Regions from separate parts of the Tardiphaga sp. 42S5 genome, predicted to be linked through region 3. Evidence: predicted binding sites of a transcription regulator. Region 3 holds the regulator's gene; each other region holds the start of a gene.
The links. The regulator PhoB, encoded in region 3, activates phosphate uptake and scavenging genes when phosphate is short. The targets are predictions, from matches to a motif close to TGTCATNNANCTGTCAT.
Positions count from the first base shown of each region.

Region 1: the regulator PhoB is predicted to act here: its motif matches at 3,831-3,847, upstream of SFY93_RS21835 (glycerophosphodiester phosphodiesterase family protein).
Region 2: the regulator PhoB is predicted to act here: its motif matches at 4,763-4,779, upstream of SFY93_RS03115 (DUF2794 domain-containing protein).
Region 4: the regulator PhoB is predicted to act here: its motif matches at 5,407-5,423, upstream of ppk2 (polyphosphate kinase 2).

Region 1 is NZ_CP139027.1:4,668,327-4,675,872, reverse strand. Features, by position in the region: gene SFY93_RS21860 (GTP pyrophosphokinase) at 1-220, shown strand, start outside; gene SFY93_RS21855 (alpha/beta hydrolase) at 392-1,087, shown strand; gene SFY93_RS21850 (hypothetical protein) at 1,187-1,498, shown strand; gene SFY93_RS21845 (hypothetical protein) at 1,522-1,791, opposite strand; gene SFY93_RS21840 (trimeric intracellular cation channel family protein) at 1,914-2,546, shown strand; gene SFY93_RS21835 (glycerophosphodiester phosphodiesterase family protein) at 2,556-3,800, opposite strand; gene SFY93_RS21830 (GCG_CRPN prefix-to-repeats domain-containing protein) at 3,921-4,181, opposite strand; gene SFY93_RS21825 (alpha/beta fold hydrolase) at 4,369-5,376, opposite strand; gene SFY93_RS21820 (ArsR/SmtB family transcription factor) at 5,447-6,160, opposite strand; gene SFY93_RS21815 (NIPSNAP family protein) at 6,231-6,539, shown strand; gene SFY93_RS21810 (hypothetical protein) at 6,600-7,061, opposite strand; gene SFY93_RS21805 (formyltransferase family protein) at 7,157-7,546, shown strand, end outside.
Region 2 is NZ_CP139027.1:667,681-675,226, reverse strand. Features, by position in the region: gene SFY93_RS03135 (ABC transporter ATP-binding protein) at 1-60, shown strand, start outside; gene SFY93_RS03130 (ABC transporter permease) at 65-2,635, shown strand; gene SFY93_RS03125 (Bax inhibitor-1/YccA family protein) at 2,948-3,736, shown strand; gene SFY93_RS03120 (GNAT family N-acetyltransferase) at 3,837-4,361, shown strand; gene SFY93_RS03115 (DUF2794 domain-containing protein) at 4,377-4,751, opposite strand; gene SFY93_RS03110 (DUF1223 domain-containing protein) at 5,189-5,941, opposite strand; gene acnA (aconitate hydratase AcnA) at 6,109-7,546, opposite strand, start outside.
Region 3 is NZ_CP139027.1:1,234,032-1,241,577, forward strand. Features, by position in the region: gene pstB (phosphate ABC transporter ATP-binding protein PstB) at 1-78, shown strand, start outside; gene phoU (phosphate signaling complex protein PhoU) at 107-820, shown strand; gene phoB (phosphate regulon transcriptional regulator PhoB) at 912-1,616, shown strand; gene SFY93_RS05785 (GcrA family cell cycle regulator) at 1,851-2,360, opposite strand; gene SFY93_RS05790 (aspartate aminotransferase family protein) at 2,807-4,033, shown strand; gene argF (ornithine carbamoyltransferase) at 4,033-4,971, shown strand; gene SFY93_RS05800 (Hsp33 family molecular chaperone) at 5,241-6,239, shown strand; gene apaG (Co2+/Mg2+ efflux facilitator ApaG/CorD) at 7,143-7,535, opposite strand.
Region 4 is NZ_CP139027.1:5,650,225-5,657,770, forward strand. Features, by position in the region: gene ruvB (Holliday junction branch migration DNA helicase RuvB) at 1-463, opposite strand, end outside; gene SFY93_RS26330 (hypothetical protein) at 460-960, opposite strand; gene ruvA (Holliday junction branch migration protein RuvA) at 957-1,574, opposite strand; gene ruvC (crossover junction endodeoxyribonuclease RuvC) at 1,571-2,098, opposite strand; gene SFY93_RS26345 (YebC/PmpR family DNA-binding transcriptional regulator) at 2,184-2,930, opposite strand; gene SFY93_RS26350 (hypothetical protein) at 2,958-3,104, opposite strand; gene SFY93_RS26355 (methyl-accepting chemotaxis protein) at 3,167-4,867, shown strand; gene ppk2 (polyphosphate kinase 2) at 5,472-6,398, shown strand; gene SFY93_RS26365 ((2Fe-2S)-binding protein) at 6,695-7,156, shown strand; gene SFY93_RS26370 (xanthine dehydrogenase family protein molybdopterin-binding subunit) at 7,166-7,546, shown strand, end outside.

The DNA.
Region 1 (7,546 bases), 2.9 Mb from region 3:
GCAGCTAAAGGGATATGGATACAAGTCCATCCAGGATTTGGAACACATGCTCAATAGAGGCGAAGAAGCATTTGCTGCATATGAGAGATCGAATCCACCTGCATCTGGCAGATTTTACGCGGAGGGTGCGGTGAGGGTAACCGATCGTATCGTAAATCGAAGGCCAGATGGCATCCTAAGCCAGATCAATGAAGTGTTTCATCTAGTGAAGCCCAATTAACTATCGGTATAGTTCGCTACCTGTATAGAATGGCCGCACGGGAGCGCCTCACGATCACAACGGCTTGAAGCTTTATTCAACCTCATTAATCGCCCGTCTCAGAAACTGTTCCTTATGTTTATGGTCGTGCGTAAGCCAAGCCTAACTCTCTACAACGTTGGGAGATGCGTCATGAAATGCCGGTTCTGGGTTAGTTGCTTCGCCTTAGTTGCGACCCTAATCGGGACTGCCGCAATTGCCGACGAAACCGTCACCGTCGGCGGCTCACGCGCCGTGCTCATCAAACCCGCATCGCCGCGCGCGAGCGTGATCCTGATGCCGGGCGGCAGCGGCGCTATCAGTCCGGGCGAGCACGGTGAGATCAACGGGCTGAAGGGCAATCAGCTCGTGCGCACCCGCAGCGCCTATGCCGCGCGTGGGCTTGCGGTGCTGGTGATGGATGCCGGCACCGATCTCTCCAGCGCAGTGCAATACATGGCCGCGATCAAGCGTCCGGTGACGGTGGTGGCCACCAGCCGTGGGACGCAACGTGCCGCCGAAGGCATTGCGCGTGGTGCGCGACCGGATGCGCTGGTGCTGACCTCGGGCTTTCTCAGTGCGGAATCGGGTAGTGGCAGCAATGTGATGTCGATTATCGGCTCGCCCTCGGCATTGCCGCGCACGCTGGTCATCCATCATCGCAATGACGGCTGCAAGTTTACCGCGCCGGCCGGCGTCGATCCCTTCGTCAAATGGTCGGCCGGGCGCGCCCGCGTGGCGTGGCTGAGCGGCGGACGCAACGACGGAGATCCCTGTGAGGCGCGGGGATATCATGGTTTCAACGGCCTCGATGGTCAGGTCGTCGGACTGGCCGCGGGCTTTCGATAACGGCGAGATGCCGAATGTGCGAGTTCCCACGCACATTCAGTTTCCATTCATGCCGCGGGTCCGATCCTGATGCCCTCACGGATATCAGGAGGGATCGCGATGGAACGCCGTCATTTTCTGAAGATCGCCTTCGGCTTTGCCGCGGGCGTCGGCTTGGCCGCTCAGGCCATCACGCAGGCTCAGGCCGCGCCGCTGCTGCCGGCCAATCCGCTCGATAACCACAAACCGGACACAGAACCTCAAGCCGCGGTGGCGTCGCAGGACGACGTCGATCGTCTCCAGCCTGAGCAAGTCCAGTGGCGTCGCCGCGGCTGGCGTCGGCGTCGTTTCTGGGGGTATCGCCGCCGGCATTGGGGCTGGCGTCGCCGTTATCGGGTCCGTCGTCGGTACTGGCGCCGCCGGTACTGGTAGGGCAAGCCCGTTTGTGCTGACGCTCAGTCTCTCCAGGGCGTCAGCGGTTTGGTCTGGCCGGGTTCAATGCCGCTCAGGTGGCGACGCACGTTGTCATAGCTGCGATCGCCGGGGGCAAAGGTCTGCGAGCCGTCAGCCGGCTTGCCGTCCACCGTGCGGGTGAAATGCAGCACCAGGCTGTCATCGGCATTCATGGTGGCGCTGCCGTAATAGGGCATCGACAGCCGCGCGTCCTCCGCCATGGCCGCGCCAGCCATGAGTAGAATGGGGAAAGTGAGAAACAGACGGGTCATGACACCTCCTGCTGTGAGATTGTAATGGAGGCTCAGGAAGATGGCGGGGATTTGTCCGCCGCCGGTCACCGCATGCACGGATTTGTGTTACAGGTCGCCGTCATCCGCTACCAACGAGTCCCATGCCCCATACCGAAGCCCTGCTGTTTCCGCTCGCCATGATCGCGCTCGTCGCCGAGGCGATGACGGCTGCGCTCGCGGCCGGGCGGCGCAAGATGGACTGGCTCGGCGTCGCCATGCTCGGTTGCATCACGGCACTCGGCGGTGGTTCGGTGCGCGACATGCTGCTCGGGCATTATCCGTTGTGGTGGGTGAAGAGCCCTTATCTGCTGCTGCTGACCGGCGGTGCGGCGCTGCTGACCATCGGGCTTGCGCGCGTGGTGCATCGCTTCCACGCGCTGTTTCTGGTGCTCGATGCCATCGGCCTCGTGGTCTTCACCATCATGGGCTGCAACATCGCGCTCGCCATGGATCAGCCGCTGCTGATCGTGGTCGTGGCCGGAATGATCACCGGCTGCGTCGGCGGCGTGCTCCGCGACGTGCTGTGCAACGACGTGCCGCTGCTGTTTCGCGCCGAACTCTATGCGAGCGTCTCGATCGTCACGGGGCTTCTCTATATCGGCGGCATCAAATACGGATTCAGTCCCGATCTGGTGACGCTGGTTGCAGCTGCAACCGGACTGGTGTTCCGCCTGCTGGCAATCCGGCTGAAGCTGGAGATGCCGAAATTCATCTATGACAGCGACGCCAAATAGCGCTCTGCGTCAGCGCAGCCCCATGCAGCTGGCATAGAACGTCGTCGTGGCCGGCCAATCGGAAAAGACACCGCGCACGCCGACATCCTTCGCCAGCACGTCCAGCACCGTCAGCGTGTCGCCGTCGCGGTCGATGGCGGGTTTGACCGAGCGATGGAAGAAGCCCCCGCCGTTTGCGAGCGGCCCGTCGCGCTCCAGCGACCAGGTGATCAGATCGAGCCCGGCGTCGCGCGCCGCTTTGGCATATGGGGAGGGGACGATCTGACCGCTGCCATCGAGCGTCAGCAGCATGTAGATCGGAGGCGCGAGGATTTTCACGCCGGTGGCTTTCAGCTCCGGCATCGACGGTTTCCACGTTTCCGCGCGCATGTGATCGAAACCCGGTGTTTCATAGCGGCCGTCGAGATAGACCGCCTGCGCGCCGAATTCCGGCGCGGTGCGGATCCAGAACTTGATGTCGTTGAGATCGAAGCTCTGGGCAAATACGTCGCCAGGCGGAATGCCGGCGGCACGATATTCGTCGAGCATCTGGGTCGCGTATTTCTCCTGGCTGTAATCGCGGTCGAATGGCATCGGCACTTCCGGCGCCTTCAGCTCGGGCGTGAATTTGGCGCCGAGGCTCTTGATCAGCGCGATGCTCTCCGCATGGGTCATCAACGTGCCCGAGCTCGCATAAAGGTCGGTGCGCCAGCGCGGCGTGCCGTTCTGATATTCCGCAACGGTGGTCGCGGTCGTGTTGGCGGCATCCATCTTCGCCGTGAGCGTCCTGAACTCCGCCAGCGTGATGTCGCTGGTACAGCATTTCGCCGATGCCTTCTTGCCGGTCGCGGGATCGGCGGGGCTGAAGGGTTGTGTGCACTTCGCTGCAAGCGACGGCACCGACAGGATGTTCGTTGTCGTATGCAGGTCGCATTGCGAATGCCGGCAGACCAACTGGCGGTCCTTCGTAAATGTCACGTCGCATTCGATCACGCCGGCGCCCATGCGCGCCGCAGCGAGATAGGACTCGCGGCTGTGCTCGGGGAATTGCAGCGGCGCGCCGCGATGGGCGATGGAAAAATCGCTCTTGCGAAACGCCCCGGTACAGGTGCTCAGCTTTGCCTTCAGCGGGCCGTCTTTCATCTTGTCGACGAGATAGAATGGTCGCGGGCCGAGCTGCGGCTCGGGCAGTGCGATGGTGTCGGCGCGGCCGGTCGTCAGCGATGAGAGGCCGAGCAGCCCGGCCAGTATGAGACGACGCAAGGTGCGCGACATGACGATCTCCAGAATAGCGATGCGCCATTCTGTCATCTTCGTGTGACGGCTGTAACCGGCGCGTGGGCAACAAAAAACCCCGCCATAGGCGGGGTCTTCGTCGTCAGGATTGTGCAGCGATCACCAGCGGCGGATGCAGCGGCCGTAGGGATTGCGGAAAAAGCCGGGGGGGCAGTAACCCGGGCCGCGCGGCGGCGGGCCGCGGAACATCGGGCGGCAACCGCCATAGGGACCACGGGCATAGCCGGGGCCGCAGCCTTGAGCGACCTGGATCACGCCTGCCGTCTCGACTGCGCTGAGCGGTGCCAGGGGCATTGCATTGGCGGCACCAAGGCCTCCGACGCTGACGGCGAACAGAGCCGCAGCAAAGATCGTCTTCATTTGTGTTCTCCCTCGATGGTGCCGCGATGCGGCGCAGAGAATAATGATGGCATCGCATCACCCGCTGCAGGACTCTTACGGGCAAGAAAATTGCTGGGGATCAACGCTGCACAGCACGATTAAGCCGATTCGATCTGAATACAGCATGAATGTTTCGGGATATCCGCGTAGCAGGGCGCGGCGGTTGCTACTTCGCCGCGAGAAATCCCAGCATCAATTCGTTGAATTTGGCCGGTGCATCGAGAAACACGATATGGCCCGCGTCCGGAAGCACCTCGGCCTTCGCGTTCGGCATCTTCGCCGCCAGCGCCTTGGCCAGATCGGCGTTCTGGCCCATCTTTGGCCGCAACGCTTCCGGCGCATTCGGCTTGCCCGGTGCGTTGTGATCGTCGGCGCCCATGATGAACAGGGTCGGCAGGGCGATCAGCGGAATTTCGTGGACCACGGGCTCGCGATAAATGAGCTGCGCCGAACTGACGAAGGCGCGCAGCCAGCGCGGATATTCCGGCGATCCCTTGATGTTGAAACGCGCGTCGATGAAGGGCGTTACCTGGTCGGGCTGCATCTTCAGCGAATAGTTCACCTCAAGCTGCTTTCGGTAACCTTCCGCCGTCAGCTTGTCTTCGTTCTCCAGGATCTTCTCGGTTGGTGTCGGTGGCACATAGAACCGATAGTCCTCAAGCCCGATCGGCGCCGCGAGCAGTAGGTGATCGATACGATCGGGATAAGCGCGGGCAATGCGCACGCTCAACATGCCGCCCAGGGAATGCGCGACGATGTCGAATTTCGCGATCCCGAGGTGATCCATCAGCGCAACAGTGTTGCGGGCAAGGTTGTCGAAATGCAGATCGCCTGATGGCTTCGATGATTTGCCGAAGCCGATCTGGTCGGGGACCACGACGCGGTAACCTGCCTCGTTCAACGTACCGATCACCGGCGCCCAGTAGCTCGATGGAAAATTGCGGCCGTGCAGCAGTATGACGGTTCGACCATTGGGCTTGGTCGATGGCACGTCCATATAGGCCATGCGCAGCTGTTCGCCGTCATTGACCAGCGGCAGCATATTGACGGGGTAGGGATAGGGGAAACCTTCGAGGCCGATGCCGTAGGGCTCGCGTGCCGCAGGAGGCTCAGCCGCTTGCGATGAGGTGAACGGCAGGGTTGCAATCAGCGCAGTGAGCAGCAGGCGGTTCATCGGGGGCTCCGGGAGAAGGAAGGTCCGGCGCGGTTTCGGGCTGCATTGCGGCGAAGGTAAGCCGGCGTCTTCACGTTTTCCGGATGGCGTCGCCGGTGGTGCCGAACAATGCCTCGAAACGCTTCTCACCGCTACGGGTGAAATGCACTACGCGGCTGCCGGGCGAGGGGTCTCTGGCCGCCCATTTCATGGCAGTGAATGAGGTCATGATGGCGGCGCCGAGTGTGCCGGCCAGATGATGGCGCCGCTCGCTCCAGTCGAGGCAGGCCTTGCAGACCGGCCGGCGCGGATGAGTCAGCGTCGCCGGATCGATCCTCAATTCTTCAGCAACGAACCGGCTGCCCTGGGTCGTGAGTTCGATGACCCGCTCGGTCTGCCGGATCAGCTTCTGTGCCCGCATACTGTCGAGCATCTGCACGCCGAGATCGCCGGCGAGATGGTCGTAGCAAATCCGCGCGCGGCGCAATGCGGGTTCTTTCGGCCCGGTGCGAACGCGGAGATGGCCCGCGCGGGCTGCCAGGCCGGCCAGACCTTCCAGCACACCGGCGACATCGGGGCCGGTGAGGCGATAATAGCGATGGCGCCCCTGTTTTTCCGGCTCGATCAAGCCGCCGGCTTCGAGCTTGGAGAGGTGTGAACTCGCGGTCGGTGCCGTAATGCCGGCTTCCTGGGCGAGCTCGCTCGCGGTCAGCGCACGGCCTGTCATCAGCGCCGTGAGCATATTGGCGCGCGCAGGATCGCCAACAAGTGCGGCGACCATGGCGATGTCCGGACCTGCTTTCATACTTCGACGCTAATCGAAGTATCACAGTCGATCAAGCGGCTATATCCAGGCATCTGCAGAGGGAGCCGTCATGACGATCACTGTCTTCATTCGCTATCAGATCGATCCGTTCAAACGCACATTGTTCGAGGCCTATGCCAAGCGCTGGCTGACGATTATTCCCAAATGCGGTGGCGATCTGCAGGGCTATTGGATGCCCCATGAAGGAACGAACAACGTCGCATTCGGCCTGATCTCGTTCCCAAGTCTCGCGGCCTATGAAGCCTATCGCGCCAGACTGCGGAGCGATGAGGAAGGCGTTGCGAATTTCGCGTCGGCCGAAGAGCACCAGTTCATCCTCGCGGAGGAACGCACGTTCCTGCGTCAGGTGACCGTATAGTCCATGCGCAACAAGGCTGCGGGCATCGATGCCCGCAGCCTTATCTGCCCGGTCGCGCCGTTACTTCGGCGCGCCGCCCTTCGTGCTGTCAATCTCGGCGCCGGTCGGAGCCGATTGCGGAGCCTGCGGCCGTGCCGGTGCCGCACCGGTGGTGACGCCGGGCTGGTTGTTGGTGGGCGTCACGTCACGTACGCCGGGAGCCACTGGCGGCTTCGAATAGGAATCCGCGACGTTGTTGGTTGGCGCCGGCGCCTTTGGCGTGCTGTCCTGCGTCGCCGGGGCGGATTGGGATGCGGTCTTCGTCGCGTCGCCCGGATTCATCGATGTATTGTTCAGGCCGTAGAATACGGCGCCGAGCAAGACAACAATGCCAAGTGCATAAATAGCCATGCGGCTGCCGCTCGCTGGCCCTTCCGCGAGTTCAGGATCGGCCTGCAGCTCATTGTCGAGCCGCGCAGGATTGCGGATGTCATCAGCGGGATTTGGACGATACGGATCATTGGGATTGGGAATGTTCGCCATGTCGTGTCCTCCTGTGCGGCAAGACAATCGTCAGATGAGGTGCATGTTCCAGAGATTGTGCCATTCCAGAGCCTCATCCTATGTGGCAATGCAGCGTGATCGGGGCTGCTCATCAGATGTTAAGGCCTGGCTGCGACGCTGAGGCGATTATTGATTCGCAGAAGCGCGTGGCAGCCCGAATGTTCGATACGATTATCCTCCTGACGGGTCCTGCTGAGCACTCGGTCTTTACAACCCTGCTCCGTGGTCACAATCCGGCCCTCACGGTGCTTCCTGTTTTCACTGCTGAAGATCTGGCGGCGATCGAGCCCGACTGGCTGCGCCGAGCGCGGATGATTTCGTTCACCACTGGCGTCATAGTCCCCGGTGCGGTGCTCGATCAGCTTGGCTTTGGCGCCTACAATTTCCATCCCGGTCCGCCGCAATATCCCGGCTGGGCCCCGGCACATTTTGCGCTCTACGATCATGCGACCGACTTCGGCTGC
Region 2 (7,546 bases), 570 kb from region 3:
TTACGTTCCGGTCGGATCGATGGGCCCGCCACCGAGCGCAACTGGGTCGAGACGGCCTGATCCGATGACCACCATCACCGAGACCATTCCTAACAGCCGAGGCCCGTCGCTGGCGTTGCGTTACGCTTTCCGCGAGATGCGCAGCGGCCTGCGCGGGTTCTACGTTTTCATCGCCTGCATCGCGCTGGGCGTCATGGCCATCGCCGGCGTCGGCTCGATCGCGGCAAGTTTGGGCGAGGGCGTGGCGCGCGAAGGCCGTACGCTGCTCGGCGGCGACGTGGCATTCTCGCTGATGCAGCGTGAGGCCAAGCCGGACGAACTCGCCTTCTTGCGCGCACGCGGTGCAGTGTCGGTTGCCGCAACGCTGCGCGGCATGGCGCGCGCGCCGGACGGCAATCTTGCGCTTGTTGAGCTGAAGGCCGTCGATGGCAGCTATCCCTTGCTCGGCAAGGCGACCCTGGCGCCGGATATGCCGATGAGCGATCTGCTCGCCGAACGCGACGGCGCCTATGGCGCCGCGACGGATACGACATTGATGGCGCGGCTAGGCCTCAAGGTCGGTGACCGCCTCACGGTCGGTAATGCGACGTTCCAGATTCGCAGCGAAATTTCAGCGGAGCCCGACAAGCTCGCCGGCGGTGTCGGTTTCGCGCCTCGCTTCCTCACCAGTGAGGACGCTCTGCGCGCCACCCAGCTTCTGCAGCCCGGCAGTCTGGTGCGCTGGATCTATCGTGTTCGCCTGCCGGACACCGTTTCCGGCGATCGCGCTGCCAAGGCGCTCGCCGACGATGCACGTGCCCAATTGCCGCAAGCAGGCTGGGAAATCCGTTCGCGCGACAATGCATCGCCGCAGCTCGAGCGCACCATCACGCGATTCACCCAGTTCCTGACGTTGGTCGGCCTTGCGTCACTGCTGGTCGGCGGCGTCGGTGTCGCCAATGCGGTGAAGAGCCATATCGATCGCCGCCGCGATGTCATCGCGTCGTTGAAAGCGCTTGGCGCGACCGGCCGCGACGTATTCGCGATCTACCTCACCCAGGTACTGGTGCTGGCGGTGATCGGCTCGCTGGTCGGTATGGTGGTCGGTGCGTCCCTGCCGTTTGCCATTGTCGGCCTGTTCGGCAAGCTGCTGCCGCTGCCGGTGGTGCCGGCGCTTCATCTCGGCGAGCTGGCGCTGTCGTTGTTGTACGGGCTGCTGACGGCGCTGGCTTTTGGGCTGTGGCCCTTGGCCCGAGTGCATGACGTCCCGGTCGCGGCGCTGTTTCGTGATGCGGCATTGACGGAATCGCACCGGCCGAAGCTGCGCTACATACTCTGGATGGCACTCGTGGTCGGGGTGCTGATCGCGGTGGTGGTCGGGCTCGCTTACGACAAACGCGTCGCTGCCGTATTTGTGGTGTCGTCGATGGTCGTTTTCGCCTTGCTGCGCGGTATCGCCGGCGCATTGATGGCTTTTGCGCGCAAATTACCGCGGCCGAGCATGACCATGCTGCGGCTGGCTATTGCCAATATCTACCGGCCGGGCGCGCTGACGCCGTCGGTGGTGATGTCGCTCGGGCTCGGCCTGACCGTGCTGGTGACCGTCACCCAGATCGACGGCAATCTGCGCCGGCAGTTCATGGCAGCGCTGCCGGAGAAGGCGCCGTCGTTCTATTTCATCGACATTCCCTCCACCGAGGCCGACCGCTTCAGCGCGTTTCTCAGGGAGAAGCAGCCGCAGTCGACCGTCGAGGATGTGCCGATGCTGCGCGGCCGGATCGTCGCCGCGCGCGGCGTCAAGGCAGAAGACCTCAAGCCGTCATCCGATGCCGAATGGGTACTGCAGAGCGACCGCGGCCTCAGTTACACCAACGAGGTTCCGCGTGGCTCCAAGCTGGTCGAGGGCGAATGGTGGGCGCCCGACTATAGCGGCCCGCCACTGGTGTCGTTCGAGAAGAAGCTGGCCGACGGGCTCGGGCTCAAACTGGGCGACGAGGTCACCGTCAACGTGCTCGGCCGCGATATCACCGCCAGGATAGGCAATATGCGGTCCGTCGACTGGCAGAGCCTCGGCATCAATTTCGTCCTGGTGTTCTCGCCCAATACCTTCCGCGGTGCGCCGCATACCCATATTGCCACGCTGACCGAACCGAAGTCCGATCCGTCCCAGGACGCCGGTCTGGTCAAGGCGGTGGCCGACGCATTCCCGATGATCACCACCGTGCGGGTCCGGGAAGCGCTCGACACTGTGGGATCGGTTGTCACAAATCTCGTGCTGGCGATCCGCGGTACCAGCGCGGTGACGCTGCTCTCGGCCATCCTCGTGCTCGGTGGCGCGCTGGCCGCCGGTCACCGGCATCGCGTCTATGACGCCGTGATTCTCAAGACCCTCGGCGCAACGCGTGCGCGGCTTTTGGGTGCCTATGCCCTCGAATATCTGATGATCGGCCTGGCCACGGCGGTGTTTGGGGTCATCGCCGGCTCGGTGGCGGCGTGGCTGATCGTCACGCGCCTGATGACGCTGAGCTTTGTCTGGCAGGCTGGCAGCGCGGCTGGCGTCGTGCTGGCGGCGCTAATTGTCACAGTGGGTTTGGGCCTGGTGGGTACGTTGGTAGCCTTGAACCAGAAGCCTGCCACCGTGTTACGGAATTTGTGACCTGTTTTGACACGAAGCAGCCTTTGCACGGGCTGATTCGTGCAAAATGACTGAGAAATCGCCAAGCTTGCGTCAGGCTGAAAGTTTACCCGGTTGCCTGAATGCAAATCGGAGCGACATTCCGCCACGCGTGGAAGCTTGCAGCGAATGTGTTAGTTTACCACATACCCTATGGGTCAGGCATCGAGCGCAGATGACATCGATTTTTTATGAAATCGAGTTTAGTGTCAGGAAGCGCAGATATCTGGGATATAATTCGAACCGGCGACGCGAACCCTTTGCGATCAGCCGGACAACATCGAGGTTTCGACCATGTCGGATCTAGACCGTAACTATGCTTCCCCCTTCGGCCGGGCCGGCGCGCGCGATGCCGCTGCCGTGGACGCCGGACTGCGCTCCTACATGCTGCGCATCTACAACTACATGACGATCGGTCTGGCCATCACCGGCCTGGCTGCTCTCGGCGTGTACATGGCCGCCGTGACTACCGACCCGTCGGGCGCCGCTGCCCGGATCGGCAGCTCCTACCTGACGCCGTTCGGCTACGCGATGTTCGTGAGCCCGCTGAAATGGGTGTTCATCCTGGCGCCGCTGGTGATGGTGTTCGCCATCTCGTTCGGCATCAACCGGCTGAAGCCGGCTACTGCGCAGTTGCTGTTCTGGGCCTTCGCGGCTCTGATGGGCATCTCGCTGTCGTCGATCTTCCTGGTGTACACGCACACGTCGATCGTGCGGGTGTTCTTCATCACCGCTGCCTCGTTCGGTGCGCTGAGCCTTTACGGCTACACCACCAAGCGTGACATGACGGGCATGGGCTCGTTCCTGCTGATGGGCCTGTTCGGCATCATCATCGCGAGCGTCGTGAACATCTTCGTCGCTTCGTCGATGCTGCAGTTCATCGTGTCGGTCGTCGGTGTGCTGATCTTCGCGGGCCTCACTGCCTACGATACCCAGCGGTTGAAGAACGACTACATCTACGGTTACGCCTCGCAGGGCGGCGATATCGCCGAGCGCGCGGCGATCACCGGTGCCCTGTCGCTCTACTTGAACTTCATCAACCTGTTCACGCTGCTGCTGCAGCTGCTCGGACAGCGCGAATAAGCTCAGAGCATAGAGAAGATCTTAGCCCCCGGCCGAAAGGCCGGGGCTTTTCTTTTGCGGAGGCTTTCCTTTTGGGTCGGGCAAAAATAGTCTCAGCGCCATGTCCGATATTGAAATCAGGCCCGCCACGGCGGCAGATCTGCCCGCGATCACCGCGATCTATGCCGAGGAGGTGCAGTTCGGCACGGCCACGTTCGAACTGATCCCGCCAGATTTGGCCGAGATGACGCGGCGTTTCGAGGCGCTGGTGAGCGGGGGCTATCCGTATCTCGTGGCTGTGCTGGAAGGCCGGGTTATCGGCTATGCCTATGCCAGCGCGCATCGCCCGCGACCGGCCTATCGCTTTACAGTCGAGAATTCGATTTATCTCGATCCGAAAGCCCAGCGGCGAGGCGTTGGCGGCAAACTTCTGGCGCGGCTGATCGCCGAATGCGAGAGCCGCGGCTACCGCCAGATGGTCGCCGTGATCGGGGACAGCGCCAATGCTGGCTCCATCGCGGTTCATCGCAATGCCGGGTTTCAGATGGTTGGGGTGCATCCCGATGTCGGTTTCAAGTTCGATCGCTGGCTTGATACCGTTTCGATGCAGCTCGCACTTGGCGACGGCGCCCGCACGCTGCCCTGACACTCTGCGAATCGATTACACCACCGTCAGCTTGCGATCGATCACCAGGAGCACGCGGTCGAGTTCTTGGCCGCGGCGCAGAATCATGCCGCTGGCCGAAATCACGCTGTACATGCCCTGCTTGCGCGCCAGTCGCGGATCTTTCTCGATGCGATAGAGCGGCACTTCCGACGAGCGGCGGAACACCGAGAACACCGCGCGGTCGCGCAGAAAGTCGATGGCGTAATCGCGCCACTCGCCGTCGGAGACCATACGGCCGTACAGGTTGAGGATGCGGCTGAGCTCAAGGCGGTTGAAGCTGACGACGGGCCCGGCGGCGGGTGATGCGGCGGCTTGGCCCGTCGCCGCGCGATTCTCGGTGGGCTCAGCATCTCCCGGAATCACATTCATACAGCGCCTCCTGTCATATCGCCGACATGATCGCGCCGACCGCGGTCCTCTGCAAGGGCCGATCCGCAGGCCTGATGGTAGAAATTTCCCGTCACGGGAACGTCAGGTGAATCTTATTGCCGCCAAATTTTGGCCCATCGGGCGCCCTTCTGGATTGCGACAAGAAGATACTGCGTCGGGTCCGGTTCTTCCGGTCTCGGATTCCTCAGCCCCCAGCCCCCCGCGGTCGTCGGGATCGGACCCTGCGCAGGAAGTTAATCCCCACTGGGCCAACGCAAGTTGGTCCTTTTCTTTTTTGGTGGATGCTTTTGCGAGACCATCAAGCGTCATTGCGATAGGCGAAGCGACGAAGCAATCCAGCCTTCGCAGAGGGGTCACAATGATGCAGGCATGCCACGCATAAGCGCAGCAGCTATCGAAGTTATCAATCTGAAGACTTACTGTAGCGACGTATAGGCCGCGCCGCGCATCGCGCCGGGCTTGTCGCGCGTGCCGTCTTGCACATAAACGACGGCGGCATCGACGCCATCTCTGGAAATGTTCTCCAGCGGCAGCGTCCAGTTGGCGGCGTTGCCGGTCCAGTCACCGACCTTCAGCCAGTTCCGGACGACATTGTAGTAGGTCAGTTGCTTGCCGCGATTCTCGCCGCGACCGACCGTGATCGGCACTGCCTTCGACACGGAACAGATCCAGACTTCGCCATGCGCTGTATCGGGCGCATTGCCCGATGCGGCAACGGACACGTTGACGTGTTTCCCGGAGACCGACATCGACACCGGCACCGTCATCACGGTGCCTTTCTTGGTTTCGCTGATCGCGCCCTGGATACGATCTACATCGCTGCCGATCACCTGAGTGGCGCCGTTGACGACGACTTGCGGCGTGTAGACGTCGCGATCGCCGCGCATCTGTGAATAAGCCTTCTGCCGTGCGCTGAAACGCGAGTCGGCCAGCGTGTCCTTCCAGCCCAGGTAGTCCCAGTAGTCGATCGGCATGCTCAATGCGATCACGGACGGGTCTTTGGCGAGGTCGCCGATGATCTTGTCTGCAGGCGGGCAGGAGGAGCAGCCCTGCGACGTGAAGAGCTCCACCACGGCCCGGGGCTGAGCCAGCGCGCTACCGCTCGCTGCAATGGCGGCGCACACGCTGAGCGCGCCTGTCCACTGCGATATGCCGCCAAAGGATTTCATGAGGTTTTGCCACGCTCGAGGTGAGACACATAACAGACGGTGTCGCACATTGGTGTCGCTAACACGTTCATGCCCTCAAATGCCAGAAGGCGGCCCTTCATAGGCCGCCTTCTGTTCACTAGCCACTCACTTCGCGGTGAGGCACTACGTCACACCACGTATGGGCGTCAGGCTGCAAGCTGACGCAGCACGTAATGCAGGATGCCGCCATTGCGGTAATATTCGAGCTCGTCCAGCGTATCGATGCGGCAGAGCAGCGTCTCCTTGTGGAGTGAGCCATCGGCCGACACGATTTCCGCCACCATCTGCTGGCGCGGCTTGATGTCGCCGGTCAGGCCGCGGATCGTGACCTTCTCGTCGCCCTTGAGGCCGAGCTTCTTCCACGATGAGCCGTTCTCGAAGGTTAGCGGCAGAATGCCCATGCCGACTAGATTGGATCGGTGAATACGTTCGAAGCTTTCGGTAATCACGGCGCGAACGCCGAGCAGACGGGTGCCCTTCGCAGCCCAGTCGCGCGACGAACCGTTGCCGTATTCGGCACCGCCGAACACGACCAGCGGTACCTGCTCGGCCTGATACTTCATCGCGGCGTCGTAGATCGACATCGCTTCGCCATCGGGCCAGTGCTTGGTCATGCCGCCTTCCGGCACGTTGCCGTCGGCGCCCTGCATCATGAAGTTCTTGATGCGGATATTGGCAAAGGTGCCGCGCATCATCACTTCGTGGTTGCCGCGGCGCGTGCCGTACTGGTTGAAGTCGGCCGGGCGCACCTGGTGCTCCGACAGATACTTGCCGGCGGGTGAGGTGAGCTTGATCGAACCGGCCGGCGAGATGTGGTCGGTGGTGATCTTGTCGCCGAACAGAGCCAGGATGCGCGCATCGACGATGTCGGTGGTCGGCTCCGGTTCCTTCTTCATGCCTTCGAAGTAGGGTGGGTTCTGCACATAGGTCGAACCCATGTTCCACTTGTAGGTCTCGCTCTCGACCGTCTTGATCTTGCGCCAGTTGGCGTCGCCGTCGAACACGTTTGCGTACTTCTTCTTGAAGATCGTCGACGTCACGTACTTCTTGATGAAGGCGTTGATATCCTTCGTGGTCGGCCAGATGTCTTTCAGGAACACCGGCTTGCCATCCTTGCCTTCGCCGATCGGCTCGACCGCTAGATTCTTGGTCACCGTACCGGCAAGTGCGTGCGCGACGACCAGTGGCGGCGAGGCGAGATAGTTTGCCTGCACGTCCGGCGAGACGCGACCCTCGAAGTTACGGTTGCCCGAGAGAACCGCTGCGGCAACGATGCCGTTGTCGTTGATCGACTTCGAAATCTCCGGCGGCAGCGGGCCGGAATTGCCGATACAGGTGGTGCAGCCGAAGCCGACGAGGTTGAAGCCGATCTTGTCGAGGTCGAGCTGCAAGCCGGAATTGGCGAGATATTCAGCGACCACCTGCGAGCCCGGTGCCAGCGAGGTCTTCACCCACGGCTTGGTCTTGAGGCCCTTGGCCACGGCGTTACGTGCCAGCAGGCCGGCGGCGATCAGCACGCTCGGATTCGAGGTGTTGGTGCAGGAGGTGATGGCAGCGATCACCACGTCGCCATGGCCGACATCG
Region 3 (7,546 bases):
TTCGATCAGACCAACAAGATCTTCACATCACCGACCGATCGCCGCACCCAGGATTACATCACCGGCCGCTTCGGCTGACGCGACATATTCGCGGGAGGAATTTGAGATGGCTTTTGAACACACCACCAAGGCTTTCGACGACGATCTGCAGGAGCTGACCCGTCTCGTCGCCGAGATGGGTGGCCTCGCGGAACGGCAGATCGTCGAATCCGTCGATGCGCTGATCCGCCGGGACGTCGCGCTCGGTGCGCGCGTCGTCGCCACCGACGCCGAGATCGACCAGTTGCAGCGCACGATCGAAGAGCGCGCCGTGCTGACCATCGCCAAACGCCAGCCGATGGCTGTCGATTTGCGCGAGATCGTCGGCGCGCTGCGCGTCGCCACCGATCTGGAACGCATCGGCGATCTCTCCAAGAATATCGGTAAGCGCGTCAATGCACTCGACAGCGACTTCCATCCGCTGAAGCTGATCCGCGGCCTCGAACACATGACCGACCTCGTGACCACCCAGGTCAAGGCCGTGCTCGACGCCTATGCCGCACACGATCTGCCCGCTGCGATGACGGTGTGGAAGGGCGACGAGGAAATCGACGCGATCTGCACCTCGCTGTTCCGCGAACTCCTGACCTATATGATGGAAGACCCGCGTAACATTTCGTTCTGTATCCACCTGATGTTCTGCGCCAAGAACATCGAGCGGATCGGTGACCATGCCACCAATATTGCGGAAACCGTGTTCTACATGATCGAGGGCCAGCAAATCCTCGACAAGCGCCCGAAGGGCGACATGACCACATTCGCGAATACGCCGACGGTCTGAAGCATGATCCGGAAAAGTGGGAGCCAGTCTTCCGCAAGGATCATGATCTAAAGGCTTTTCGGACCTCACTGAGGATATTGACCATATGGCTGTGAATGCACGCATTCTGGTGGTGGAGGACGAGGAAGCCCTCACGACGCTTCTTCGCTACAACCTCGACGCCGAAGGCTATGATGTTGAAACCGTCGCTCGCGGCGACGACGCCGACACCCGCTTGAAAGAGCGGGTGCCGGATCTCGTGGTGCTCGACTGGATGCTGCCGGGCCTGTCCGGCATCGAACTGTGCCGCCGCCTGCGCGCACGGCCCGAAACCAAGGCATTGCCGATCATCATGCTGACGGCGCGTGGCGAAGAGAGCGAGCGCGTTCGCGGTCTCGCCACCGGTGCCGACGACTACATCGTCAAGCCGTTCTCCGTGCCGGAGCTCCTGGCCCGCGTGAAGGGCCTGCTCCGTCGTGCAGCTCCCGAGCGTCTCGCCACCGTCCTGGCGTTTGGCGACATCGAACTCGACCGTGACAAGCGCCGCGTCGTGCGCTCAAGCCGTCCGATCGATCTCGGTCCGACCGAATATCGCCTGCTGGAGTTCTTCCTGGAACATCCGGGCCGCGTGTTCAGCCGCGAGCAGTTGCTCGACAGCGTCTGGGGCCGCGACATCTATATCGACGAGCGCACCGTCGACGTGCATATCGGCCGCCTGCGCAAGCTGCTCAATCCCGCCGGTGAGCCCGATCCGATCCGCACCGTCCGCGGCGCCGGCTACGCGCTGGACGACCGCTTCGACAAGGCGGCGGAGTAGGTATCTTCCTTCTCCCCGCCTGCGGGGAGAAGGTGGCCCAGCATAGCGCAGCGACGCCGGGTCGGATGAGGGGGACTCTCCATCGCCTTCGGAGTCTGTGGAGCGCCCCCCTCACCCGACGCCCTCATGCGGACGCCGACCTCTCCCCGCAAGCGGGGCGAGGTTAGAAGCCCCCAAACAAAAAATGCCCGGCTCATCACCGGGCATTTTCATTTGGCTTAGATGCTTTCCAGCTCAGCGCGTCGGCTTCGGCACTGCGCGGCGGCGATCGCTGGCCGGCTGATAAGCGATGCGCGAGTGATGCGCGCAATAGGGGGCGCCGGCCAGGGCCTTGCCGCCGCAGAAGTAGAAGTCCGCGCTCGACGGATCGCCGATCGGCCAATGGCAAGTGGCTTCGTTGAGTTCGACCAGCGACAGGCGCTGGCTGATCGGCACAATGTTGTCATAGGCGATCGGATCGGGCTCGGCCTCGATCTCGTAATTATGGGCCAGCGCGGTATTGCCGCGTGCCATCGGGCGGGCGACACGTACCATCTGCTGGGCCGGGCGCGCCTTGCGCTGCCGCGGAGCTGCCGAGGAGGGGCTCTTGGCACGGCCGGACAGGCCAAGGCGGTGAACCTTGCCGATCACGGCGTTGCGGGTCACGTTACCGAGTTCCGCAGCGATCTGGCTGGCGGAAAGGCCGCCTTCCCAGAGTTTCTTCAACTGTTCGACGCGATCGTCGGTCCATGTCATTACCGTCATCGCCGTTTTCCCTTCGTGAGCGCCGGCCTGACCGGGCAGCGCTGCGAGTTGAGACTTCAAAAATCCCTGCGGTCAGAATCCTTTAGCGCTCACCGGGCGCGAATTTCGCGTCCGGCTGTTACGCCGCACTGGATGTGTCAAAAGGATCTACCGCCGCACGAGATGTCGTATCCGACGAGGCAAAAGCTACAATATGCCGTGACTCGCGCGCAAGAGTCGGGCATGCCGCGTCCACATGCTTCTGCAAGTAAAGCTGCAAAATCGGCTTTTTCTGCGACTCCGTGTGACTCGAAAGCCGCAGTGCGCGGTTGACAGTCTTCACAGCACACATAGAATAATGCCCACGTGCCGCCCGAGAAGGGCGGCACGTTTCGTTTCTAGGGTCCGTTGTTCGATTTCGTACAATTGTCATCGACGTGGACGCCGTCTTTTCGATCGGATCGGTTATGACCAGCAACGCAACGTCCTCGCCCCTCTCTCAGGCTCACTTGCTGCCTGTTTTCGCGCGTGCGGATGTCGCTTTCGAGCGCGGTGAGGGCGCGTGGCTGATTGGAACCGATGGCGAGCGCTATCTCGATTTCACCAGCGGCGTGGCCGTGAACGCGCTCGGTCATGCGCATCCGCATATGGTCGCCGCGCTGCAGGAGCAGGCCACCAAGCTCTGGCACATGTCGAACCTGTTCAAGAGCCCGGACGGTGAACGCCTCGCCGCGCGGCTGTGCGAACAAAGCTTTGCCGACTTCGTATTCTTCGCCAATTCGGGTGCGGAAGCGATGGAATGCGCGATCAAGGTGACCCGCCACTATCATTTCTCCAAGGGCCACCCCGAGCGCACGCGCATCATCACCTTCGAAGGCGCGTTCCATGGCCGCACCCTCGGCACGCTCGCTGCGACCGGGGCTGCCAAATATCTCGAAGGCTACGGCACGCCGCTCGACGGCTTCGATCAGTTGCCGCTCGGCGATATCGAAGCCGTGAAGAAGGCGATCGGTCCGAACACCGCCGGCATTCTCATTGAGCCGCTGCAGGGTGAGGGCGGCGTGCGTGCGCCGAGCAACGCGTTCTTCGGCGCGCTGCGCGAACTCTGCGACAAGAACGGCATTCTGCTGATCTTCGATGAAGTGCAGACCGGCATGGGCCGCACCGGCGAGTTGTTCGCCTATCGGCGCATCGGCGTGACGCCGGATGTGATGTCGCTGGCCAAGGCGCTCGGCGGCGGCTTCCCGATCGGCGCGTGCCTCGTTACGGCGGAAGCGGCCGAAGGCATGGCGCCCGGCTCCCATGGTTCGACCTTCGGTGGCAATCCGCTGGCGGTCGCTGCCGCGAATTCCGTGCTCGATATCATGCTGAAGCCCGGTTTCTTCGATCACGTGAAGAAGATGTCGCTGCTGCTCAAACAGAAACTCGCGGGCGTGGTCGACGGCCACCCTGATGTGCTCAGCGAAGTGCGCGGCGAAGGTCTGCTGATCGGCCTCAAGGCCGTGGTGCCGGCTGGTGATCTCGTGGCCGCATTGCGTGACGCGAAGCTGCTGACCGTCGGCGCCGGCGACAATGTCGTGCGCTTCCTGCCGCCGCTGATCGTCAGCGAGTCCGAGATAGAGCAGGCCGTGCAGCGGCTGGAACAGGCTTGCGTGGCCCTCGGTTCATCCGCCAAGACGCACGGAGCCGTGTGATGAGCACGTCACCGCGGCACTTCCTCGATCTCACGGCCGTGCCGGCCAGTGAGTTGCGCAATATCATGAACGCGGCTGCCGCCATGAAGGCGAAGCTGAAGGGGCGGGATGGCTCGAATGCCGAGCCCGATCGTCCGCTCAAGAACAAGACGCTGGCGATGATCTTCGAAAAGCCCTCGACGCGCACCCGCGTGTCGTTCGAGGTCGGCATGCGCCAGCTCGGCGGCGAAGTCGTGATGCTCACCGGCGCCGAAATGCAGCTCGGTCGCGGTGAGACCATCGCCGACACCGCGCGCGTGCTGTCGCGCTTCGTCGACATCATCATGATCCGTATTCTCAACCATGACTCGCTGATGGAGCTCGCCGAGAATGCCACCGTGCCGGTCATCAACGGCCTGACGCGCTTCTCGCATCCCTGCCAGGTGATGGCGGATGTCATGACCTATGAGGAGCACCGGGGTCCGATCAAGGGGCGCACCGTGGCCTGGACCGGCGACGACAACAACGTGCTGATGTCCTGGGCGCACGCGGCCGAGCGCTTCCAGTTCAAGCTCAATATCGCGACGCCGCCGCAGCTGTCGCCGAAGAAGCCGTTCAAGGACTGGGTCAAGGCGACAGATGCGCCGATCACCTTCAGCGACGATCCCGATGCGATGGTGAAGGGCGTCGACTGCGTCGTCACCGACACCTGGGTGTCGATGGGCGACAAGGACGGCGAGACCCGCCACAATCTGCTCAAGCCCTATCAGGTCAATGCGCGGCTGATGTCGCTGGCCAAGCCGGACGCACTCTTCATGCACTGCCTGCCGGCGCATCGCGGCGAGGAGGTCACCGACGAGGTGATCGACGGTCCGCAGTCGGTGGTGTTCGACGAGGCCGAAAACCGTCTGCATGCGCAGAAGGGCATTCTAGCTTGGTGCCTCAACGCGGTGGCGTGAGACAGCACGGAGCTTTCCTTCTTCCCCTCTCCCCTTGCGGGAGAGGGTGCCTGAGCAAAGCGAGGGCGGGAGAGGGGGAGCGGCAAAGCGCGGTGTTTGTGGCGTCCCCTCTCCCGTCTCGAACATGCTTCGCATGTTCGATCCACCCTCTCCCACCTGGCGAAGCTTCGCTTCGCGCGGGGGAGAGGAGAAAAAGTCGTGCGTCACCTGGATTTCCCGGTTCCATCGCCCCCTTTCACTTGCGGCCCTCCGCCCCCAAATAGAGCGCCATGACCCCATCAAATCCAAATCTCCAGCCCGACGCCCCCATCCGCGCGCCGTCTTCCGTTCCGGTCGATGACGCGGTGCTGCCCTTCGAGGTTGCCCCGCTCGATCTGCGCGGGCGGCTGACGCGGCTTGGTCCGGCACTCGATGAACTGCTCGCCAAGCATGATTATCCCGCGCCAGTGGCCAAGCTGCTCGGCGAGGCCATCGTGCTGACGACGCTGCTCGGCTCCTCGCTGAAATTCGACGGCCGCTTCATCCTGCAGACCCAGACCGACGGTCCGGTGTCGCTGATGATCGTCGACTTCCGCGCGCCCGATAAAATGCGCGCCTATGCGCGGTTCGATGCCGAGCGCCTTTTGCCCGGTCTCGGCACCGCGGCGCTGCTCGGCAAGGGCCATCTGGCGATGACCGTCGACCAGGGGGCGGATATGAGCCGCTATCAGGGGCTCGTCGCGTTGAATGGCGGCACGCTGGAAGATGCTGCGCATGAATACTTCCTGCGCTCCGAACAGATTCCGACCAAGGTGCGCCTCGCCGTCGGCGAGGAATGGCGCAGCGGCGAGGAAGGCGGCCCGACACATCGCTGGCGCGCCGGCGGCATGCTGCTGCAGTTCCTGCCGAAGGCGCCGGAGCGCGTGCAGCGGGATCTCCATGCCGGCGATGCGCCGGACGGCGCGAAGGTGGATGCTGTGCCGGAAGATGACGCCTGGGTCGAGGGCCAGTCGCTGATTGGCACCGTCGAGGATGTCGAGCTGATCGATCCCGATCTGTCCGGCGAGCGGCTGCTGTATCGCCTGTTCCACGAGCGCGGCGTCCGCGTTTTCGCGCCATCGCCGCTGCGCGCGGAGTGTTCCTGCTCGCGCGATGCCGTGTCCGGCATGCTCAAGAGCTTCGAGCCGCAGGACCGCGCCGACATGGTCAAGGACGACAAGGTCGTCGTGACCTGCGAGTTCTGTTCGTCGGTGTACGAGTTCACACCGCAGGAAGCGGGCGTGGAATAGGCGTTCGCCCGCGTCCTCCCGACCCAAGCTCGTCATTCCGGGGCGCACGTAAGCGGCAGAGCCGCTGAAGTGCGGACCCGGAATCTCAGAGTGTTTTGCGCTGAACATGTCGGGATTCCGGGTTCGCGATACGCCGCCTTCAGCGCCTCCTCGCGCCCCGGAATGACAGTGTAGGGTACCCGAACATTTTTTCCTATCCGTCGTTGACAACATCCCCATAAGGTTTATATTCCCCTGCGTCCTGCCCCACCGAGAGGGGCGATCGCGATCGTCACGTTCGCGGGGCAGGATGCGGTGGACGCCGGAGATGCGGCGTTACGCGGTTCATGGGTGACGTCTGTCTTCGGGCAGGACGGATCTGCGCCAGCACTGCCACTGGCTAGGAGACGGCTGGCCTTGGGATGGAAAGACGCCCTGGACAGTGTGACGGACGACCAAGTCAAAACGCGTTCGGCCTATTCGCTTGAGGCTCCCTTCCCATCGCCTTGGGACTTTAATTCGGTGATCGGATCGTTCGCTGAGGCAAAGTGCAAGCAACCGAAAAAACACCGCAGGCGGAACGTCGGGCACTTGCTCGGCGCCTCCGAAAGTCCTGGTGCACTCACAATTGCGGAAGACCGCATCGCATCAGGCCCAAGGGTGCAAAGGGCACCCGGCGTTCCGCACGCCCTCTCACAAGGGGGCGGGAATGCAAGCAACGACGGCGCCCCCGCGCCGCAAACAATGGGGGTGATGACGCATGTCTGAAGAGCAGTGGCTGTTTGACAGTTGAATCTGCGATGAGGCCGTAGGATGGGTAGAGCGCAGGCGCATCTTGCGCCGGAGCGAAACCCATCACCTATCGCACGTGTTAATGATGGGTTTCGCGAAGACGCTCTACCCATCCTACATTTCGGCGGTCGCCTAATTCAGCACACGCTTCCCGTCCGGTCCGTCCAGCGAAAACAGCGGTACGTCGATCTCGAACGGCTCGCCGGCATCGGTCACCATCTGATAGGTGCCTTCCATGAAGCCGGACGTTGTCGGCAGCGGCACGCCCGATGTGTATTCGAAGCGTTCGCCGGGGCCGAGCACGGGCTGTTCGCCGACGACGCCTTCGCCGCGCACTTCCTGCATGCGGCCGGACGCATCGGTGATGATCCAGTGCCGGGTCTTCAGCTGCACTGTCTCTTTGCCGGCATTGGTGATGACGACCGTATAGGACCAGAAAAACTCGCGCTTCTCCTGCGACGAGCGTTCAGGCATGAAATTCGGTTCGACGGTGACTTCAATCTGTCGTGTTATGGCGCGGTACATGGCGGTGTCAT
Region 4 (7,546 bases), 1.9 Mb from region 3:
ATTTCGACAGTTCGATTTTCACCGAGCGTGCCGCAGGGCCTTCGCCGATGATGAGATCGAGCTGGAAGTCCTCCATCGCGGGATAGAGCACTTCCTCTACTGCAGGGCTGAGACGGTGGATCTCGTCGATGAACAGCACATCGCGCTCTTCCAGATTGGTCAGCAATGCCGCGAGATCGCCGGCCTTGGCGATGACGGGACCGGATGTCGCACGAAATCCGACGCCGAGCTCGCGCGCCACGATCTGCGCCAGCGTGGTCTTGCCGAGGCCGGGCGGGCCCACAAACAATGTGTGATCCAGTGCCTCACCGCGCTTACGAGCTGCATCGATGAAGATCTGCAGATTCGCGCGCGCCTGTGCCTGGCCGACGAAATCGGACAGCGACTGCGGGCGCAGCGTGGTGTCACCGACATCGTCAGAGCGGCGCTCAGGTGTAATCATGCGATCGGGTGGCGTATTCATGATGCGACGTTACCACGGTGCAACGGCCGCGCGAACCACCAGCACAGGCTGGCTGGAATCACGGCAATACCCGCGAGCAATATCGAGAGCGACAGCGCTTGCGTGAGCGATCGAACGCCGGGCAAAATCACCGCCGACGATTCCGAGGGCTGAACGAACATTCCAAAACCGATGAAGCCGGCAATGCCGACGGCCGCAGCGAGCCACGCCATCCAGATCGTGTTTTGCCCGGCATAGACGGCGGACAGCGCAAAGACGACGCCGGCACCGAGCGACGGCAGCAGCGCGGCCAATGCAGCAACGAATGCCAGCAACCACAGCGCAATCGAGACAAGCGATCTGAAACCATCGAGATCGGCGACAGAGAAGATCAATTGCAGGATCGAAGCACCCAGACCGACGACGAGTAATGATACGAGCGCAGCCACGGATAGCGAACCGACAATACAGAAGATCGCGACAATGCCGATCACACGGGCGATTCTGGCAAGGCTCACTTCGCCAATTCCTTCAGCCCGAGCTTGATGAGTTGCGCCGTTTCCGCACCCTCGCCTGCGCTGCGCGACACGGCTGCGACGGCGGCCGCCGCCTGTGGCTGGCCATAGCCGAGATTGACCAGCGCGGAGATCGCATCCCTGACGGCGCCTGGTGCGCGGTTGTCGTCCATCGCGCCGGCGAGTTGCGCGACCACCGGATCGACGGACGCAAAGGCCGGCGCCTTGTCCTTTAATTCGCTGACGATGCGCTCGGCCACTTTAGGGCCGACGCCCGGCGTGCGCGCCACGGCCGTCTTGTCGCGCAGCGCGATGGCATTGGCGAGGTCGGCCGGCGGCAGCGTGCTAAGCACGGCGAGTGCGACCTTGGCGCCGACACCCTGCACGGTCTGCAGCAGGCGAAACCATTCGCGCTCCATATCGCTGCGGAATCCGAACAGCTTGATCTGGTCTTCGCGGACATAGGTTTCGATGGCGAGCACCGCAGCTTCGCCCGCCTGCGGCAGTGCCTGCAGCATGCGAGCGGAACAATGCACCTGATAACCGACGCCCTGTACATCGAGGATCACATAGTCCTCGCCATAGCTGTCGATCAGGCCTTTGAGCTTGCCGATCACGCGCCGACGACTTTCAGACGAAGTGCCGTGCTCTGTCGATGATGCGCATGGGTAATGGCGATGGCCAGCGCGTCGGCCGCATCGGCCGATTTCGGCTCGGCCTTCGGCAGCAGGATCTTCAGCATCACCTGGATCTGGTTCTTGTCGGCGTGGCCCGCACCGACCACGGTCTTCTTGACCTGATTGGGCGCGTATTCGGCGACGGCAATACCGAACATCGCCGGCGTCATCATGGCGATACCGCGCGCCTGGCCGAGCTTCAGCGTGGCGACGCCGTCCTTGTTGACGAAGGTCTGCTCGACCGCAGCTTCGGCGGGCTGGAAGTCGCCGAGCACCTTGGCGAGCCCTTCATGAATGCCGAGCAGCCGGCTCGCCAGCGGCAGATTGTCCGGCGGTTCCACCGAACCGCAGCCGATATAGGTCAGCCGGTTGCCGTCGATTTCGATCACGCCCCAGCCGGTGCGGCGCAGGCCCGGATCGATGCCGATGATACGGACAGGAGGGCGAATCGGAGGGTTTGTCATCCCACAGGGATAACGCCGGACGGCAGGGAACGAAATAGAAACGCGGAGCCGTCCCAAAGGAAAGAGAGGGAAGCCGAGCCCCTGCTCAGCCGCCCATCTTGGCCATCAGCGCGTCCGACACCTCGAAGTTGGCATAGACGTTCTGCACGTCGTCATGCTCGTTCAACAGGTCCATCAGCTTGATCAGCTTCTCGCCGGTCTCGTCATCGACCGAGAGCGTGTTCTGCGGCTTCCAGATCACCGCGGCCTTGCGGGCTTCGCCGAACTTGCCTTCCAGTCCCTTGGCAACCTCGCGGAACGTCTCCTGCGACGCGTAGACCTCGTGGCCGCCCTCGCCCGACACCACGTCATCCGCACCGGCCTCGATGGCAGCTTCCAGCATGTCGTCGGCAGAGGCCTTGTCGGCGTCATATTCGATCACGCCGACATGGTCGAACATGAAGGAAACTGAGCCGGTTTCGCCCAAATTGCCGCCGGATTTGGTGAAGTAAGAACGGATGTCGGAGGCGGCGCGATTGCGGTTGTCGGTCAGCGCCTCGACGATGACGGCGACGCCGCCGGGGCCGTAGCCCTCGTAGCGGATTTCATCGTAGTTCTCGCCGTCGCTGCCGATCGCCTTCTTGATGGCGCGCTCGATGTTGTCGCGCGGCATGTTCTCCTGCCGGGCGGCGATCACGGCGGAGCGCAGCCGGGCATTCATCGACGGGTCGGGCGTCCCCATCTTGGCAGCGACGGTGATTTCGCGCGCCAGCTTGCTGAACAGCTTGGACTTCTGGGCATCCTGCCGGCCCTTGCGGTGCATGATGTTCTTGAATTGGGAATGTCCGGCCATGCGGTCTCTCTTGAAGCGTCAGGGTATTTAGGGCTGCGGCGCGGGGTTATAGGCCGCGAAATCGGCAAAATCAAAAATTTGCAGCCGAATCCGGCAGATCTTCGCAATACCGCGACCGACCTTAACCATCACTTCACGCCGAGGTGCAAGGTTACCCGCATAGATTGTATTCATTGGGGTCACCGATGGCGTTTGGACTGTTCCGCAAGCGACAGCCGGAAGCGGCTGAAGTGGTGATGATTGCTGAAAACACAGCACCTTCTGTGGCACCGCAGCATCCTGAACCAGATACCGCTCGGGACATCCTTGAGTTGCTGGAACTCGAGCTGGGCGCGCTTATCCGCCAGCTCGAGCGTGCCGCGACATCCGTCGCCGGCGGCGCCGAATCGACCGCTACGACCCTCTCCGCCATCCGCGCCCGCACCGACGTGCTGGCCGACCGCAGCAGCGCCGCGCAATCCACGGCCACCACCTTTGCGCAGGCTGCCGATAAATTCACCCATTCGGCCGAGGGCATCGGCGCCCAGGTGCGCGATGCCAGCCGGCTTGCGGACGAGGCCGGCGCCGCCGCCCATGAAGCCAGCGCCAATGTGGACCGGCTGCGCGACTCCTCGGCCGCGATCAGCAATGTGCTGGAGCTGATCGCGCAGATCGCCCGCCAGACAACGATGCTGGCACTGAACGCGACCATCGAGGCAGCACGCGCAGGCGCTGCAGGCCGCGGCTTCTCGGTCGTCGCCACCGAGGTCAAGGCGCTGGCGGTACAGACGCAGAACGCCACCGAAGAGATCAGGAAGAAGATCGACACCCTGCAGCGCGACGCAGCGAGTTCGGTCGATGCGGTGCATCGCATCTCCACCGCCATCGACGCGATCCGCCCGGTTTTTGCCAATGTCAACGGCGCGGTCGCCGAACAGAACGCAACGACCAGCGAGATGTCGCATAACGCCGCCACCGCCTCGCAGTTCATCGTCTCGGTTGGGAACAGTGCCGCGGAAATCGATAGCGCTGCGAAGGAAGCGGCTGCCCATGGCGAGCACGTCGCGCAGGCTGGCCAGGCTGTGACGATGTTTGCCTCACGGCTGAAGTCGCGTTGCGCGGTGCTGCTCAAACAGAGCGAGCGCGAAGACGAGCGACGGCGCGAAAAGCTGCCATGTCACCTCAATGTCGCTTTTCAGGCGCGCGGCGGCCAGATCAGCGCGCCGGTCTATGAAATCTCGATGGACGGCATTCTCATCGGCGGACCGGACGCGAACCGGCTTCCGTTGCACTACATCGTTGCTGCTGAACTCAGCGAGGTCGGCCCCTGCCGCCTGCGCATTGCCGAACATTCCCCCGCCGGCGCACAGGCACTGTTCGTCACGCCCGACGGGGCTCTCATCAGCCGGATCGAAGACCGGCTTTGGGCGATCCATGACGAGAACACCGAATTCGTCACCCGCGCCATTGATGCCGGCGCCGCGCTCAACAAGATCTTTGCCGACGGTATCGCATCCGGCGCCATCAGCATCGACGACATGTTCGACGACAACTACGTCGAGATCCCCGGCTCCAATCCGGTACAGTACCGGACAAAGATTCTCGGCTGGGCCGACCGCGCACTGCCCGAATTCCAGGACGCGTTTCTGGCCAAGGACAGCCGCATGGCGTTCTGCGCCATGATCGACCGCAACGGCTATCTACCGGTGCATAACAGCATCTATTCGAAGCCGCAGCGCCCGGGCGATGCGAGCTGGAACACTGCCAACTGCCGCAACCGCCGCATCTTCAACGATCCGGCTGGATTGGCCGCCGGTCGCAACACCCGTTCCTATCTGATCCAGAGCTATGCCCGCGACATGGGCAACGGCCAGACCGTGATGATGCGCGAGATCGACGTGCCTGTGCGCATACAGGGACGCCATTGGGGCGGCTTCCGCACGGCGTACAAATTATGATTTGGGTTTGTAAACGGCGCTGCGCTGCTACCCGAGACCTGGCGCAGCGCCGCATATTCCGTCTGCGAGTGGGCTAGCAGCCGAAACTGCCAAGGCGTCCTAGCCGCCGCTCGTTCGGCCTTCCGCATTGTCATCTCCGCCGTATGAACCGCCGCCATATCCATATGGCGCGCTGTATCCATATGAACCGGGGCCGGCACCAAATCCGCGATAGACCGTTACGGGGGCGCTTCCCTCATACCGCGCGTGAGAGGACATGATCCGTCGATGCTTGCTGGCAGCGCTATGCCCGTCTTTGGCCTGCGCGGTCCAGCTCGCAGTGCCGGCGATCAGTAAAGCGGCGCCCAACAGAATGAATTTATTCATCACATTTTTCCTTGGTCAACGAGCCCCGCGACCTCAGATGCGCACGCTTGGCTCTCAAGGTAGCGCCAATCACGCGTAGTTGAATTTCGGCTTGCGGTACCCCGTCTTGCATGGACAGCGGCGGCGAGACCCATTGGGGCCATTTGCCCATTCGCCCCGGGCCTGGGGGGCCGTGTCACACCGCTGACATTTGCATCGGTCCATAACCATGAACCCATTCGATACAAGCGGAGCTGCCATGACCGAACATTCCCTCGACGACGCGCAAGCAATCCACGACCGCATTCGTGCAGAGATGCTGGACGGCTTCGACGAAGAACTCGAGCTCGAGATCGATGACGATCGTCTCGACGCCCTGACCAACGAAATGTCCGACCACAGCCCGGCGGAGACCATCGAGCGACGCCTCTATTTCAAGGAACTGTTCCGCCTGCAGGGCGAATTGGTGAAGTTACAGAGCTGGGTGCAGCAGAACAAGCTCAAGGTCGTGGTGATCTTCGAGGGTCGCGATTCCGCTGGCAAGGGTGGCGTCATCAAGCGGATCACCCAGCGGCTCAATCCGCGCGTCTGCCGCGTTGCCGCACTCCCCGCGCCGAATGAGCGCGAACGCACCCAATGGTACTTCCAGCGTTACGTCTCGCATCTCCCCGCCGGCGGCGAGATCGTACTGTTCGATCGTAGCTGGTACAACCGCGCCGGCGTCGAGCGCGTGATGGGTTTCTGCACCGAGGATGACGTGGAGGAATTCTTCCGCTCGGTGCCAGAATTCGAACGCATGCTGGTGCGCTCGGGCATTATCCTGATCAAATACTGGTTCTCGATCACCGACGAAGCGCAGCACTTGCGCTTCTCGATGCGTATCGCCGACCCGCTCAAACAATGGAAGCTCAGCCCGATGGATGTCGAGGCCCGCACCCGCTGGGAGCAATACACCAAGGCCAAGGAAGCGATGCTCGAGCATACGCATATTCCGGAAGCCCCATGGCATGTGGTGCAGGCCGTCGACAAGAAGAAGGCGCGCCTGAACTGCATCGCGCATCTGCTCGAACAGCTTCCCTATCAGGAGGTCGAGCATCCGCCCGTGGTCCTGCCTGCACGCGTGCGCAATCCCGACTATCACCGCACGCCGGTGCGAGCCGAAATGTATGTGCCGGAGCGGTACTAGCCCCACAGTCGGCAGATCGCGTGCCGTTTTTCGGGCAGGCCGAGCCTAACGCAACCGCAATATTTTTTTGAATAAAAGTCATCCGACGCCCACGAAGAGGGCGTCGGATGACGTCGCGCAGATTTTACCGCGATTTATCCGACAGACACGCTCGCGCGACATACAAACCAATGTATAGTCCTGCTGCATCTTATTGCTGCTTTTGAAATGATGACCGTACGCCTATAGTACCGTCGTTGATCGATGACGAACCATTCGCCATTGCATCATCGAGTCGAGCAAACGGGGGTCTCACTGTGGCAAATCTCAATATCAACGGCGAGCAGAAGTCCTTCGACGCACCAGACGACATGCCTCTGCTCTGGGTGCTGCGCGATATTCTCGGCATGACCGGCACAAAATTCGGCTGCGGCGTTGCGCTATGCGGAGCATGCACCGTGCATATCGACGGCAAGGCCGTGCGCTCCTGTCTGCTGCCGGTCAGTGCGGTGAGCGGACGCGCCATCACAACGATCGAAGGCGTTGGCGCGACACCGGTCGGCGCCAAGGTGCAGAAGGCCTGGCTCGATCTCGAAGTCATTCAATGCGGCTACTGCCAGTCCGGGCAGATCATGTCGGCGGCGGCGCTCCTCGCTTCTACGCCGACCCCCGACGATTCTGACATCGATGCCGCCATGGCCGGAAATATCTGTCGCTGCGGCACCTATGTCCGGGTGCGTGAAGCCATCAAGCATGCTGCCTCCGAACGGCAAACCTAGGAGTCGGTCATGAAACTTGCAGACAACATGCTTGTCGCGGCCAGTCCTGCAAACAAGCCTTCTGGCCTGTCACGGCGCAATCTGCTCGCTGGCGCCTTTGCGGGCGGCTTTATGTTCGCCTTCCAGCTTCCGGTCCGCGCGGCCAATGAGCCGACGCAGCCTCCCGATACGACGGAGGGCAAATTCGCCCCCAACGCCTTCATCCGCATCGACACTACCGGCAAGACGACGCTGGTGATGCCGCAAGTCGAGATGGGGCAAGGCATCTATACCGCCATCGCCATGATCCTCGCCGAAGAGCTCGACGCCGACTATGCGCAGATCACGCTGGAACATGCGCCGCCCAGCGACAAGCTCTACGGCAATCCAATTTTCATCATCCAGGCGACC